4 regions of the Kitasatospora sp. NPDC004614 genome follow, and region 1 is predicted to be linked to each of the others. Evidence: riboswitches for the same ligand, from Rfam matches in the RefSeq annotation. Region 1 holds a riboswitch; each other region holds the start of a gene.

Region 1 (3,199 bases):
ACGGGGGTGTACCCGCAGATGGTGGTCGTCGCTCCCTGCGCCACTGCCGGAGCGGCCTGTGCCACTGCCGGAGCACCCTGTGCCACCGCCGGAGCGGCGTGCGCCGTCGGCGCGCTCACAAGCGTGACGGCGCCCAGCAGGACGGCCATCACCGCGATCCATCTGGTCAGTGTCTGCCGAAGTCCTGTCATCTCCGTTGCCCCTCCTGGTCGGTGTCCGGCGCGGTGAGCCTGGCAGGCCGCCGGGTCCGTGAACAGACCGCGTCCCACCTGCGGCGTTACCGCCGGATCGGGGCCGAAAACCGTTCGCCCACCCCTGCACCGCCCTGGTCCACCGCGCCCCTCGGGATCGGCCCCCGCGGAAGGACGACACCCGGCCGAGTTCGAAGGCGGCAGCTGGTTGACGGAGCATCCGTTCCCCAACGTGCCTCCCACCTGCGGCTGCGCGGGAGGGACCAGGCAGAATCGGCGTCATGCGTACCCTTCTCGTCATCGGCATCGGCGCGGGCGATCCCGACCACCTCACTCTGGAGGCGGTCAAGGCGATCGGCCGCACGGATGCGTTTCTGCTGCTGGACAAGCCCGAGGAGCGCCAGGACCTGATCCGGTTGCGGCGACAGATGATCGCCGAGCACGGGCGGCCCGGGCACCGGGTGGTCGAGTTGATCGACCCGGCGCGCGACCGGAGCACGGCCGCGTACCGGGAGGCCGTCGAGGAGTGGCGGGAGCGGCGGGCCGATCTGGTCGAGCAGGCGGTGATCGAGGAGCTGGCGGACGGCGAGACCGGTGCCCTGCTGGTCTGGGGCGACCCGGCGCTGTACGACAGCGTGACCGCCGTGCTGGACCGGATCCTGGCGCGCGGCCGCACCGAGTTCGAGTACACCGTCATCCCCGGCATCAGCAGCATCTCGGTCCTGGCCGCCCGCCACCGCACCACCCTGACCCGCACCGCGCGGCCGGTGCGGATCACCACGGGGCGCCGCCTCGCCGCCGAAGGCTTCGGGCCGGGCTCAGAAGACGCGGTGGTGATGCTGGACGGGCAGGCCGCGTTCACCAAGATCGACCCGGCGGGTGTGCACATCCACTACGGCGCCTACCTGGGCACCGAGGACGAGATCCTGGCCTCCGGTCCGCTCGCCGAACAGGCGGACCGGATCGCGGAGTTGCGCGAGCAGGCGCGCGAACGCAAGGGCTGGATCATGGACAGCTACCTGCTGCGCCGCACCGAGGACTGACCCCGCACACCCCATCGAGCGGACGGGTGCGGAGCCCAACTCCCCCACCCGTCCGCCTCGTTCTAGACTGATCGCGCAACTGGTTCGCGCACTGCCTCTGGGCAGGCGCGTCGTAAGAGGGAACCCGGTGGGAATCCGGGACTGCCCCGCAGCGGTGAGTGGGAACGACCGCCGTCATACGCACTGGGTCCGGACGGGCCCGGGAAGCGACGGCCAGTAGGTGTCCGGGCGTCGGCCCGGGCGGGGCCCGCGAGTCCGAAGACCTGCCCGTTGCCCGGGTGCGACGGCTCGCTCCCGGCCTCCGGTGACCTCGCGGGCGGGTCGGCCAACCATCGGTCGGGCAGGCGCAGTTGACAGCGCCGCACGACTCACGGGCCTTCGCTTTCCGCGGTGTCGTCGGACCCAGGTTCGAGGCTCGCGAAGGAGAGTCCCCTTGACCACGAGGTCCACAGCCGCGGCAACTGTCCACGGCTACCCCCGTCAGGGCGCCGACCGGGAACTGAAGAAGGCCGTCGAGGGCTACTGGAAGGGCACCGTCGCCGCTGACGCGCTGCTCGCCGCCGCCGCCGAACTGCGCTGCGCCAACTGGCGTCAACTGGCCGGCGCCGGCATCACCGAAGTCCCCACCGGCGACTTCTCGCTGTACGACCACGTGCTGGACACCACCGTCGCCGTCGGTGCGATCCCGCCCCGGCACCGGGCCGCGGTGGACGCCGACCCGCTGGCCGGCTACTTCGCCATGGCGCGCGGCACCCAGGAACTCGCGCCGCTCGAAATGACCAAGTGGTTCGACACCAACTACCACTATCTGATACCGGAGTTGGGGCCGGACACGGTGTTCGTCGCGAACTCCGCCAAGCAGGTCGGCGAGCTCCGCGAGGCACTCGGCCAGGGCTACCGGGCCCGCCCGGTGCTGCTCGGCCCGGTCAGCTACCTGCTGCTCGCCAAGGCCGCGCCCGGAACCGCGAACGGTTTCGAGCCGCTCACCCTGCTGGACCGGCTGCTGCCGGTGTACGCCGAACTGCTGGCCGAACTGCGGGCCGCCGGCGCCGGATGGGCCCAACTGGACGAACCGGCGCTCGTCCAGGACCGCACCCCGGCCGAACTGAACGCCGCCGCCCGCGCGTTCCGCGACCTCGGCGCGCTGACGGACCGTCCGAAACTGCTGGTCGCCTCGTACTTCGACCGCCTCGGCGAGGCCCTGCCGGTACTTGCCGAATCCCCGGTCGAGGGTCTGGCGCTGGACTTCACCGGACCGGCCGCCGGCAACCTCGCCGATCTCGCCGCGGTCGGCGGCCTGCCCGGCAAGCGGCTGGTCGCGGGCGTGGTGGACGGCCGCAACGTGTGGATCAACGACCTGGAGAAGTCGCTGGCCACCCTCGCCACCCTGCTCGGCCTCGCCGACCGGGTGGACGTCGCCCCGTCCTGCTCGCTGCTGCACGTCCCACTGGACGTGGTCGCCGAGCGCGACCTGGACCAGCAGATCGGCCGCTGGCTGGCGTTCGCCCGGCAGAAGGCCGCCGAGACGGCCCTGCTGGCCCGCGCCCTGCGCGAGGGGACCTCCGCCGTCACCGCCCAACTCGCTGCCAACCGGGCCGACTTGGCGTCCCGCGCGGCATCCCCGATCACCCGCGACCCGGCCGTCCGGGCCCGCGCCGCCGCCGTCACCGACGCCGACACCCGCCGCGCCGACCCGTACCCCGTCCGCGCCGCCGCCCAGCGGGCCCGGCTCCAGTTGCCGCCGCTGCCCACCACCACCATCGGCTCGTTCCCGCAGACCGACGAACTGCGCACCGCCCGCGCCGAGTTGAACGCCGGACTGCTGGAGGAGGCGGACTACCACGCGCGGATGGCCGACGAGATCCGCGAGGTGATCGCCTGCCAGGAACAGGCCGGCCTGGACGTGCTCGTGCACGGCGAACCCGAACGCAGCGACATGGTGCAGTACTTCGCCGAGCAGCTCAC
Region 2 (3,199 bases), on a different contig from region 1:
TTGCCCAGGTGCACCACCGCGTGCGCACCGAACCCGCCGTCCTGCTGCGCCGCCGCGATCCAGCGGTACGCCGCCAAGTAGTGGTGGCTCGGCGGCAGATCCGGGTCGTGGTAGATCGCCACCGGGTTCTCGCCGAACCCGCGCGGCGGCTGGATCAGCACCAGCAGATTGCCCGACCGGAGACCCGCCAGCACGATGTCGCCGTCCGGGTTCTGCGACCGGTCGACATACAGCTCGCCCGGCGCCGGACCCCAGTGCTCCTCCACCTGCTCGCGCAGCGCCGCCGGGAGCGTGGCGTACCAGCGCCGGTAGTCGGCGGCCGGGATGCGCACCGGGTTGCGGGACAGCTGGTCCTCCGTCAGCCACGCCTGGTCGTAGCCGCCCGCCTCGATCAGCGCGTGGATCAGCGCGTCGCCGTCGTGGCCGTGCCCGGTCCCGGTGTCCAGACCCGGCAGGCTGTCGCCCAGGTCCATGCCCTCCGCGCGCAGCCGCTCCAGCAGCCGGATCGCCGAGGCCGGGGTGTCCAGGCCGACCGCGTTGCCGACCCGCGCATGCTTGGTCGGATAAGCGGACAGAACGAGGGCGAGGCGCCGCTCGGACGCCGGAGTGTGCCGCAGCCGCGCATGCCGCACCGCGATCCCGGCGACCCGCGACGCACGCTCCGGGTCCGCTGCGTACACCGTAAGCCCGTCCTCGTCGACCTCCTTGAACGAGAACGGAACAGTGATCAGCCGACCGTCGAACTCCGGCACCGCCACCTGCGTCGCCGTGTCCAACGGAGACAGCCCGTCGTCACTGCCCGCCCACTGCGCCCGCGACCAGGTCAGGCACAGCGCCTGCAGGATCGGCCGGTCCAACGCCGCCAACTCCCCGGCGTCCCAAGCCTCTTCGTCCCCACCCGCCTGCGCGTCGGCCGGCCGGGTGCCGCCCGCCGCCAGCACCGTCGTCACGATCACGTCGGCCGCGCCCAGCTCCGCCAGGAGCTCCGGCTCCGCGCCGCGCAGCGACGCGCAGAAGTACGCGCGGGCCTGCGCACCCTCGTCCTCGATCGCCCGGCAGAGCGTCTCCACGAACGCCGTGTTGCCGCTCATGTGGTGCGCCCGGTAGTACAGCACCGCGACGGAAGGGCCCTCCGAGGTGCGGGCGGTGCGCTCCAGCGGACCCCAGGACGGGGCCGAGGCCGGCGGCGCGAACCCGTGACCTGTCAGCAGCACCGTGTCCGACAGGAACGCACCCAGCTCCGCCAGGTTCTCCGGACCACCGTGCGCCAAGTACGCGTGCGCCTCCGCCGCGATGCCCGCCGGCACCGTCGACAACTCCATCAACTGCGCGTCCGGCGCCTGCTCACCCGTCAGCACCACCACCGGACGCGGCCCCGCGAGCAGCACGTCCAGCCCCTCCTGCCAGGCCCGACGCCCACCCAGCAGCCGCACCACCACCAGCTCCACACCCTCCAGCAGGGCAGGCAGCTCGGCGGGATCCAGGCGTGCCGGATTGCCCCAACGGAACCGCACCGGCCCGCTCGACGCCCGGGCACTCAGCAGGTCCGTGTCCGACGTGGACAGCAGCAGGATCATGCGAAAGCCCTCCCGGGCATCTCGAACAGCGCGGACAACCCGGGCAACCCGGTCAACCCGGTGGTGGGAGCACAGGTGTGATCGAGGACGTGGGACGGCCCGACGGGCGGTGCGATGGACAGCCCGGTGGACGTCGCGACGGACGGCCCGGGGGATGTCGCAACGGACGACGGCCCGGTGGATGCCCCGGTGGGGACAGAGCCCACGGGCACCCGCCGGGATGCGGGCATGCGGCAGCGCATGGCACGGACCTTCCTCGGGGTCCTCGCCCCGGGCAGTGGAGGACGGCCGGAGTTCCTGGCTCCCACGGCTCACTGAGCCGCGGTCACAGTGGCGGGACCGCACCGGATTCTCACCGGACTTCCTCCGCTGTGCCGTCGCTGGCAGCGGACACCCCGAGAGGTGCCCGCCCAGCATCGTACGGGTTGATGGCCCGTCGGCGGGAGTGTGACCTGCGACGCCCCACCGGTTCCGCCCCCGGGAACCCGTGCTGACCTGGGGATTTGACTCTGGCGCGGGACCTTCGGGCGAGCTCCGGGCGACGATTGGGGCTGCCACTCGGGTGGTGGCCGGGCTGCTGGTCGGGGCGGTGGTCGGGGCGGTGGCGCGAATCGCGGCCATGGGTATGCTCGCCGCCATGCCACCCACACCCGACGCCCTTGCGGCACCCTTCGTCGGGCCCGACCGAGGCCGCGCCGACGCCTGCCCCGGCGCGCTCCGCCTGCACCCCGCCGAGGACGGCCAACTCGCACGACTCCGCCTCCCCGGCGGTTACTTGACGTACCATCAGCTACTCGCCCTGGCCGACGCGGCCGACGCGCTGGGCGACGGCGAAGTCGAGATCACCTCCCGCGGCAACCTCCAGCTGCGCGGCCTGCGCGAACAGTGCGCCACCGACCTCGCCGAACGGCTCCGCTCCGTCGGCCTGTTGCCCTCCGACACCCACGAACGCGTCCGCAACATCGCCGCCTCCCCGCTCGCCGGCCTCGACGGCCGCGGCGCCCCGGGCGTCGATCTCCCGTACTGGGTGCGAGAGTTGGACGCCGCCCTGTGCGCCGCACCCTGGGCCGCCCGACTCTCCGGCAAGTTCCTGTTCGCCCTCGACGACGGCCGCGGCGACACCGCCGCCCTCGACGCCGATGTGACCTTGATCGCAATCGGCGACGGCCGCGCCCTGCTGCGCCTCGGCCGCGCCGACCACGCCTCCACCGTCGACCACCCCGTCCCCGCCGCCCTCGACGCCGCCCGCCACTTCCTCGACCTGGCCGCCGGCCGTGCCTGGCACCTGCGCGAAGTGCAGTCCGAACTGCCCGCCGGCGACGTGCCGCTGCCGCGATTCACGGGGGAGCGACCGGTGCTGGGTGCGATCCCCGGTGGTGGTGGTGGCGGTGATGGCGGCGGTGGTGGTGGCGGTCGCGGTGGCGGGGTGTCGGTCGGGCTGCGGTTCGGCCGTGCGACCAGTGCGCAGTGGCGACTGCTGGCGGACGCGCTGGCGTCGGCGGGGGAGGGGTGCGACGGCGCGAGCGGCGGCGGCGGCGCGAGCGTGCGGCTCACGCCGTGGCGGGGCGTCGTGGTGCCCGGAGCCGGTGCCGACTGGTTGCCACGCCTCGCCGACGCGGGCT
Region 3 (3,199 bases), on a different contig from region 1:
ACCTGGCCGGCTACCCCGTCCTCGCCTTCGGCGGCGGCCTGCTCGCCCTGCTGATCCTCCCTGCCCTCGCCACCGCCGCCACCCGGGCCAAGCGATGACCGACCACCAGACGCCCCAACTCACCGTCGACGGACGCGGATTGCTCTGCGTCACCCTGCTGCTGCGCCTGCGCGCCGCCATCACCGACGCCCCCGCCGGCACCATCGTCCACGTCCACGCCACCGACCCCGCCGCCCCCCTCGACCTCCCCGCCTGGTGCCACCTCACCGGCCACCACTACCTCGGCCCCGTCTCCGCCGAGACCTACGCCCTCCGCCTGACCGCCACCCCCACCCCCACCCGCCCCGACGCCCCATGGCACCGCCCGGCGGACTGACGCCCCTCCGGGCGGACGCCGGGCGGTCCCGCCGCTGCCGAGCCCTGCGCGCCGCGCCCGACCCTGCGCCGACGCCCCGTGGCGCCCCCCCCGGCGGACTGATGCCTTTGCGGTGGAGCGCCTCGCGGTCGTGTTGCTGCCGGGTTCGTTGGTGCCGCGCCTGGTGGACTGACGTCACTCCACGCGGAGCGCCCTGCGGTCGCGTCGCTGCCGAGCCGTTCGCGCTGCGCCCGGCAGCCGATCCGCCCCCCGGCCCGTGCCGACGTCCCGTGGCACCGCCCGGCGGACGTACACCCCTCCGGGCGGGCGCAGGGCAGAGCGCCTCGCGTGACCTCCCCGCCGGTCACGGCTACTTCGTTCCCGTCGCCGTCGAGGCCTTCGCGCCTGTCCATCGACCCGACCCCACCCGCCCCGACGCCTGCCCCGACGCCTGCGCCCCCACCCACCCCGACGCCTGCCCCGACGCCTGCGCCCCCACCCACCCCGACGCCTGCGCCGACGCCTGCCCCGACGCCTGCGCCCCCACCCACCCCGACGCCTGCGCCGACGCCCGCGCCGACGCCCGTGACATCGCCCGGCGGACCCGGTCCCGTCGCCGTCGAGGCCTTCGCGCTGCGCCGGCCGCCGGTCCGACCCTCACCCGCCCGACGCGTCGTGGCTGCCCGGCGAACCGACCCCCTCGGGGGCGTGACCTTCCCACCGGTCGCCCCCGTCCCGCCGCCGCCCCGCCGTCGAAGTCGGCCCCGACGCCCCGCGGGCCGACAGCTCCCAGGCCTCCCGGCCGGAGGGCGGACTGAGCACCTCGGATGGGGATATAGGCTGGTCGGGCAGCGGTTCGCCCCCGTCCGAGCCAGGGCTGGAGCGTCGCAAGAGGGAACCTGGTGCGAGTCCAGGACTGCCTCGCAGCGGTGAGCGGGAACGACCGCCGTCACATGCACTGGGCCCGACCGGTCCGGGAAGCGACGGCCAGTAGACAGGCCCTCCTGGGGAGATGCCCGCGAGTCCGAAGACCTGCCGCCGCCCGCGGTGCCCACCGGCGCCGCGGATCGTCCAGCCGTGACTCGCGAAGGAGAGTTGACGTGGCAGATCAGACCGTCGCACCTGTGGTGTCCGCCGCAAAGCCCGCACAGGCGTCCGAGGTGACGCTCGCGCACATCATGAGTGAGCACGACACCAACCTCTACGGCACCATCCACGGCGGCGTGGTGATGAAGCTCATCGACGACGCCGCCGGCGCGGCCGCCGCCCGGCACGCCGAAGGCCCGGCGGTCACCGCCGCCGTGGACAGCATGGCGTTCCTGGCCCCGGTCCGGGCCGGTGACCTGCTCACCGCGCACGCGGAGCTGGAGCGGGCGGGGCGTACCTCGATGACCGTCCACGTCACCGTCACGGCCGAGCGCTGGAACGCCACGGGGCCGGTCACCCGGGTCGCCACCGGTCGGCTCACGTTCGTCGCCATCGACGCCGACAGCCACCCGCGTCCCGTCCCGGCTCTGCTGGAACCCGCGGCTGCCTGACGCGGCGCCACCGTCCGTGAGCCCGGAATGCCGTCCCACCTGGCGTTCCGGGCTCATGGTTGTCGCCGCCGCAAGGTGATCACCCTCACGTAGGGACAAACCGCACCATTGCGGACGGCGCGTGATCGACATGTTCCGTTCAAGCTCCGATTACCCCACCATGGCAGCGTGTGCCCGCCTACGCGCGTAGCGCACCGCACCACACCCCATGGTTCCTGTGGTCCTAGGAGATTGACAGATGATCAGAACGTGGAAGGCCGCCCGCCCGCTGGCCCTCGCCGCCGCCGCACTGGTGGTCGCCGCCGGCGCGAGCGCCGTCCCGCAGCACGCCACCGCGGCCACCCCCAAGAACGCCGCCGCGGCCGCCACCGGCACCCCGAAGCGGGTGCTGTTCGACAACACCAAGGCGGAGACCGCGGGCAACGCGGACTGGATCATCTCCACCAGCCAGCCCGACCCGCTGGCGCAGAACGCCAACCCGACCAGCGAGACCAGCTGGACCGGCGCCATCTCGGCCTGGGGCGTGGCGCTGCAGAAGACCGGCAACTACAGCCTGAAGACGCTGCCCGCCGGCAACACCATCACCTACGGCACCGGCGGCGCGCTCGACCTCGCCAACTTCGACGAGTTCGTGATCCCCGAGCCCAACATCCGCCTCAGCGCGGCCGAGAAGACCGCCGTGATGACGTTCGTGCAGAACGGCGGCGGCCTGTTCCTGATCTCGGACCACACCCAGAGCGACCGCAACAACGACGGCTGGGACTCCCCGGCCATCATCAACGACCTGCTGACCAGCAACGGCGTCAACAACAACGACCCGTTCGGCTTCTCCGTCGACCTCCTGAACATCACCACCGACAACCCGCGGGCGATCTCCTCCGCCACCGACCCGGTGATCAACGGGCCGTTCGGGACCGTCACCGGCTCGATCATCCGCAACGGCACCACCTTCACCCTGAAGCCCGCCGACAACCCGAACGTCAAGGGCCTGGTCTACCGCACCGGTTACAGCGGCAACACCGGTGCGGCGTTCGTCACTTCGACGTTCGGCAAGGGCCGGGTGGCGATCTGGGGCGACTCCTCGCCGATCGACGACGGCACCGGCCAGCCCGGCAACACCCTCTACAACGGGTGGAACGACCCGGCCGGCACCGACGCCGCGCTCGCCCTCAACGCCACCGACTGGCTCGCCCAGGGCGGCGGCTCCGGCGGCAACACCGGCTCGGTCTCGCTGACCAACCCGGGCGCCCGCACCGCCACCGTCGGCACCGCGACCAGCCTCCAGCTGTCCGCCACCGACACCGCC
Region 4 (3,199 bases), on a different contig from region 1:
CGCATCCACTCCAGCGTCCCGGCCAGTGACTCGCCGTCGCCCTCGGGCAGCGGGCGGGTGACGAACTGCGCCTGCCCGCCGTCGCGGTGCGGGGCGACCACCATCCGGCGGGCGATCTCCCGGGCCACCTCGGCGCCCTGCACCTTGCGCACCAGGTGCAGGCAGGCGTCGATGCCGGCGGCGGTGCCGGCCGAGGTGATCACCGGGTCGTCGTCCACGTACAGCACGTCGGGTTCGACGGTGGTCAGCGGGAAGCGCTCGGCCAGCACGTCGGCGTACCGCCAGTGGGTGGTGCTGCGGCGGCCGTCGAGCAGGCCGGCGGCGCCGAGCAGGAAGCTGCCGGAGCAGATCGACAGCGTATGGGCGCCGCGCGCGTGGGCGGCCCGCAGGGCCTCGCAGAGCGCCTCGGGGTAGTGGTCGCGGATGCCGGTGGCGGTGGCGATCACCAGGTCCGCCTCGGCGAGCCGCTCCGGGCCGTACGGCACGTGGACGTCGAAGCCGGCGTGGGTGCGCATCGGGCCGGGCCGGTCGCCGACCAGGCCGAACTCGTACACCGGCAGGCCGGTGTCGCTGCGGTCCAGGCCGAACACCTCGCAGGCCACGCCCAGTTCGAAGGGGTGGATCTCCTCCAGCACGATCACCGCGACGTTCCTCAGCATCCGTCCAGCATGGCAGTGGCAGGATTTCGTGGCAATGCTGCGTTCCTGCCACTCGTGACGGGGTGCCGCGGCGCGGAGAGTGGGGCCATGACCTCCGCGCTCGCCCTGCTGGGCCTCATCGGCAGCTTCGGACTCCTCGGCGTTCTGGTCGGCCGCGACCTGAACCGCAACGGCCGCCCGGGCCGGCCCGAACGGCACCGCCCGACCGGCTACCCCTTCGACCCGGACCTGGCCGACCCGCGCCGGACGCGGTCCGGCACACTGTCCGGATGCACTCCCCGATCGTCCGCCGCGCCCTCGACCACGACCTCGCCGGAGCCGGGGAGGTCAGCATCGAAGCCTTCGTCGGCGACGGCCACACCGACCCCGCGTCCGGCTACGTCGAACTGCTGAGGGACACCGCACGCCGCAACCGGGAGGCCGAGCTGCTGGTCGCCGTCGACGGCGACGGGACGGTCCTCGGCTGCGTGACGTTCGCCGCAGGCGGCACCCCCTGGGCGGACGTCGCGCTCCCGGACGAGGGCGAGATCCGGATGCTGGCGGTCGGCGCGGCCGCCCGCGGGCGCGGCGTCGGACGGGCGCTGGTCCGCGCGGCGATGGACCGCAGCCGGGAACTCGGACTGGCCGGGATGGCGTTCTCCACCCGGCCGGAGATGACCGCGGCGCACCGGATCTACGATGCTCTGGGCTTCCTCCGCACCCCCGGACGGGACTGGGAGGCGGCCCCGGGCGTGGACCTGATGGTCTACACGATGCGGTTCTGAGGCGGTTCTGCGGCGGTTCTGCGGCCGTTCCGAGGCGGCTCCGGCGCGGTTTCCGTTGTCTACGCGCGGCACCTCCAACGCGACACGCGCTACTACATCTGGTGCCGCCAGCTCCAGCCGCCACAACATGTATGCTCGACCTCGCTGTCGAAGCAGGGGAACCCGGTGCGAATCCGGGACTGCCCCGCAACGGTGAGCGGGCTGTAGCAACGCCCGCGCAGTCCGAGGACCTGACCGACGGTGTGCGACACGGCATCCCCGCAGACGCCATGCAGCACTGTTTTGCCGTCCGGCCTCGCGGGCGGGCCGGGGGTGGGTCTTTCGCGCGCCGATCGAGCGTTTTCGGCGTGCCGTCCTCCCCTGCCGCACGCGCGCCACCGGACACCTTGAGCCACGTCCGCCGCCGCCACAGGAGAGAGTGCGCCTTGACCGTCGCCGCCTCAGTCACCCTGCCGTCCCAGGCTTCCGCCGACGCCTTCACCGACCCCGGTGCGGCACTGCTTCGGCTGCTCACCGACCGCAGCACCGACCTCCCCCAGGTGGACCCCGGCCACGTCGCCGCCGCCGCGCTGCGCGGCCGCCACGCCGGCTCGGACTTCGCCGAGCTGCGCGGGCTGGCCGTGGAGGCCGCCGCGTCGATGATCGCCGAGGACCCGCAGTACTCGAAGCTGGCCGCCCGCCTGCTGGCGATGGAGATCGCCGACGAGGCCGCCACCCAGGGCGTCACCTCGTTCTCCGCCTCGATCGCCGTCGGCCACGCCGAGGGCCTGATCGGCGACGCGACCGCCGAGTTCGTCGCCGCCCACACCGCGCTGTTCGACTCGCTGATCGACGCCGCCGGCGACGACCGCTTCGAGTACTTCGGCCTGCGCACCGTGCAGTCCCGCTACCTGCTGCGCCACCCGATCACCCGCAAGGTGGTCGAGACCCCGCAGCACTTCCTGCTGCGCGTGGCGGCGGGCCTGGCGGTCGGCAACTCCGAGCAGTCGGTGCTGGAGGTGGCCGAGCTCTACAAGCTGATGAGCCGCCTGGAGTACCTGACCAGCTCCCCGACGCTGTTCAACTCCGGCACCCGGCACCCGCAGATGTCCTCCTGCTACCTGCTGGACTCGCCGCTGGACAACCTGGACTCGATCTACAACCGCTACGCGCAGATCGCCCGGCTGTCCAAGCACGCCGGCGGCATCGGCCTGTCCTACTCCCGGATCCGCTCCCGCGGCTCGCTGATCCGCGGCACCAACGGCAAGTCGAACGGCATCGTCCCGTTCCTGCGCACCCTGGACTCCTCCGTGGCGGCGGTCAACCAGGGCGGACGGCGCAAGGGCGCGGCCTGCGTGTACCTGGAGACCTGGCACGCCGACATCGAGGAGTTCCTGGAGCTCCGCGACAACACCGGCGAAGAGGCCCGCCGCACCCACAACCTGAACCTGGCGCACTGGATCCCGGACGAGTTCATGCGCCGCGTGAACGCCAACGAGGACTGGTCGCTGTTCTCCCCGGCGGACGTCCCCGAGCTGGTCGACCTGTGGGGCGCCGACTTCGACGAGGCCTACCGCAAGGCCGAGCTGGCCGGCAAGGCCGTCCGCACCATCCCGGCGCAGACCCTGTACGCCCGGATGATGCGCACCCTGGCGCAGACCGGCAACGGCTGGATGACCTTCAAGGACGCCTCCAACCGCGCCGCCAACCAGACCGCGCTGCCGGGCCGCACGGTGCACTCCTCGAACCTGTGCACCGAGATCCTGGAGGTCACCGACGACTCCGAGACCGCAGTCT

Evidence for each region. A riboswitch is a leader RNA that binds a small molecule or an ion and turns the genes downstream of it on or off. The one in region 1 is predicted to bind cobalamin.
Region 2: linked by a shared signal. The riboswitch ahead of cobN (cobaltochelatase subunit CobN) and the one ahead of metE (5-methyltetrahydropteroyltriglutamate--homocysteine S-methyltransferase) in region 1 are both predicted to bind cobalamin.
Region 3: linked by a shared signal. The riboswitch ahead of ACFYST_RS05230 (acyl-CoA thioesterase) and the one ahead of metE (5-methyltetrahydropteroyltriglutamate--homocysteine S-methyltransferase) in region 1 are both predicted to bind cobalamin.
Region 4: linked by a shared signal. The riboswitch ahead of ACFYST_RS24855 (ribonucleoside-diphosphate reductase subunit alpha) and the one ahead of metE (5-methyltetrahydropteroyltriglutamate--homocysteine S-methyltransferase) in region 1 are both predicted to bind cobalamin.

Annotation. Positions count from the first base shown of each region.
Region 1 covers NZ_JBIALR010000026.1:36,331-39,529, forward strand. The annotation lists gene ACFYST_RS33460 (hypothetical protein) at 1-191, opposite strand, end outside; gene cobF (precorrin-6A synthase (deacetylating)) at 473-1,234, shown strand; cobalamin riboswitch at 1,298-1,520, shown strand; gene metE (5-methyltetrahydropteroyltriglutamate--homocysteine S-methyltransferase) at 1,668-3,199, shown strand, end outside.
Region 2 covers NZ_JBIALR010000001.1:1,109,671-1,112,869, forward strand. The annotation lists gene cobN (cobaltochelatase subunit CobN) at 1-1,577, opposite strand, end outside; cobalamin riboswitch at 1,852-1,990, opposite strand; gene ACFYST_RS04855 (hypothetical protein) at 2,215-3,199, shown strand, end outside.
Region 3 covers NZ_JBIALR010000001.1:1,189,979-1,193,177, forward strand. The annotation lists gene ACFYST_RS05220 (MFS transporter) at 1-98, shown strand, start outside; gene ACFYST_RS05225 (sulfurtransferase TusA family protein) at 95-376, shown strand; cobalamin riboswitch at 1,245-1,389, shown strand; gene ACFYST_RS05230 (acyl-CoA thioesterase) at 1,456-1,893, shown strand; gene ACFYST_RS05235 (putative Ig domain-containing protein) at 2,132-3,199, shown strand, end outside.
Region 4 covers NZ_JBIALR010000013.1:102,867-106,065, forward strand. The annotation lists gene ACFYST_RS24845 (helix-turn-helix domain-containing protein) at 1-659, opposite strand, end outside; gene ACFYST_RS24850 (GNAT family N-acetyltransferase) at 929-1,423, shown strand; cobalamin riboswitch at 1,544-1,676, shown strand; gene ACFYST_RS24855 (ribonucleoside-diphosphate reductase subunit alpha) at 1,849-3,199, shown strand, end outside.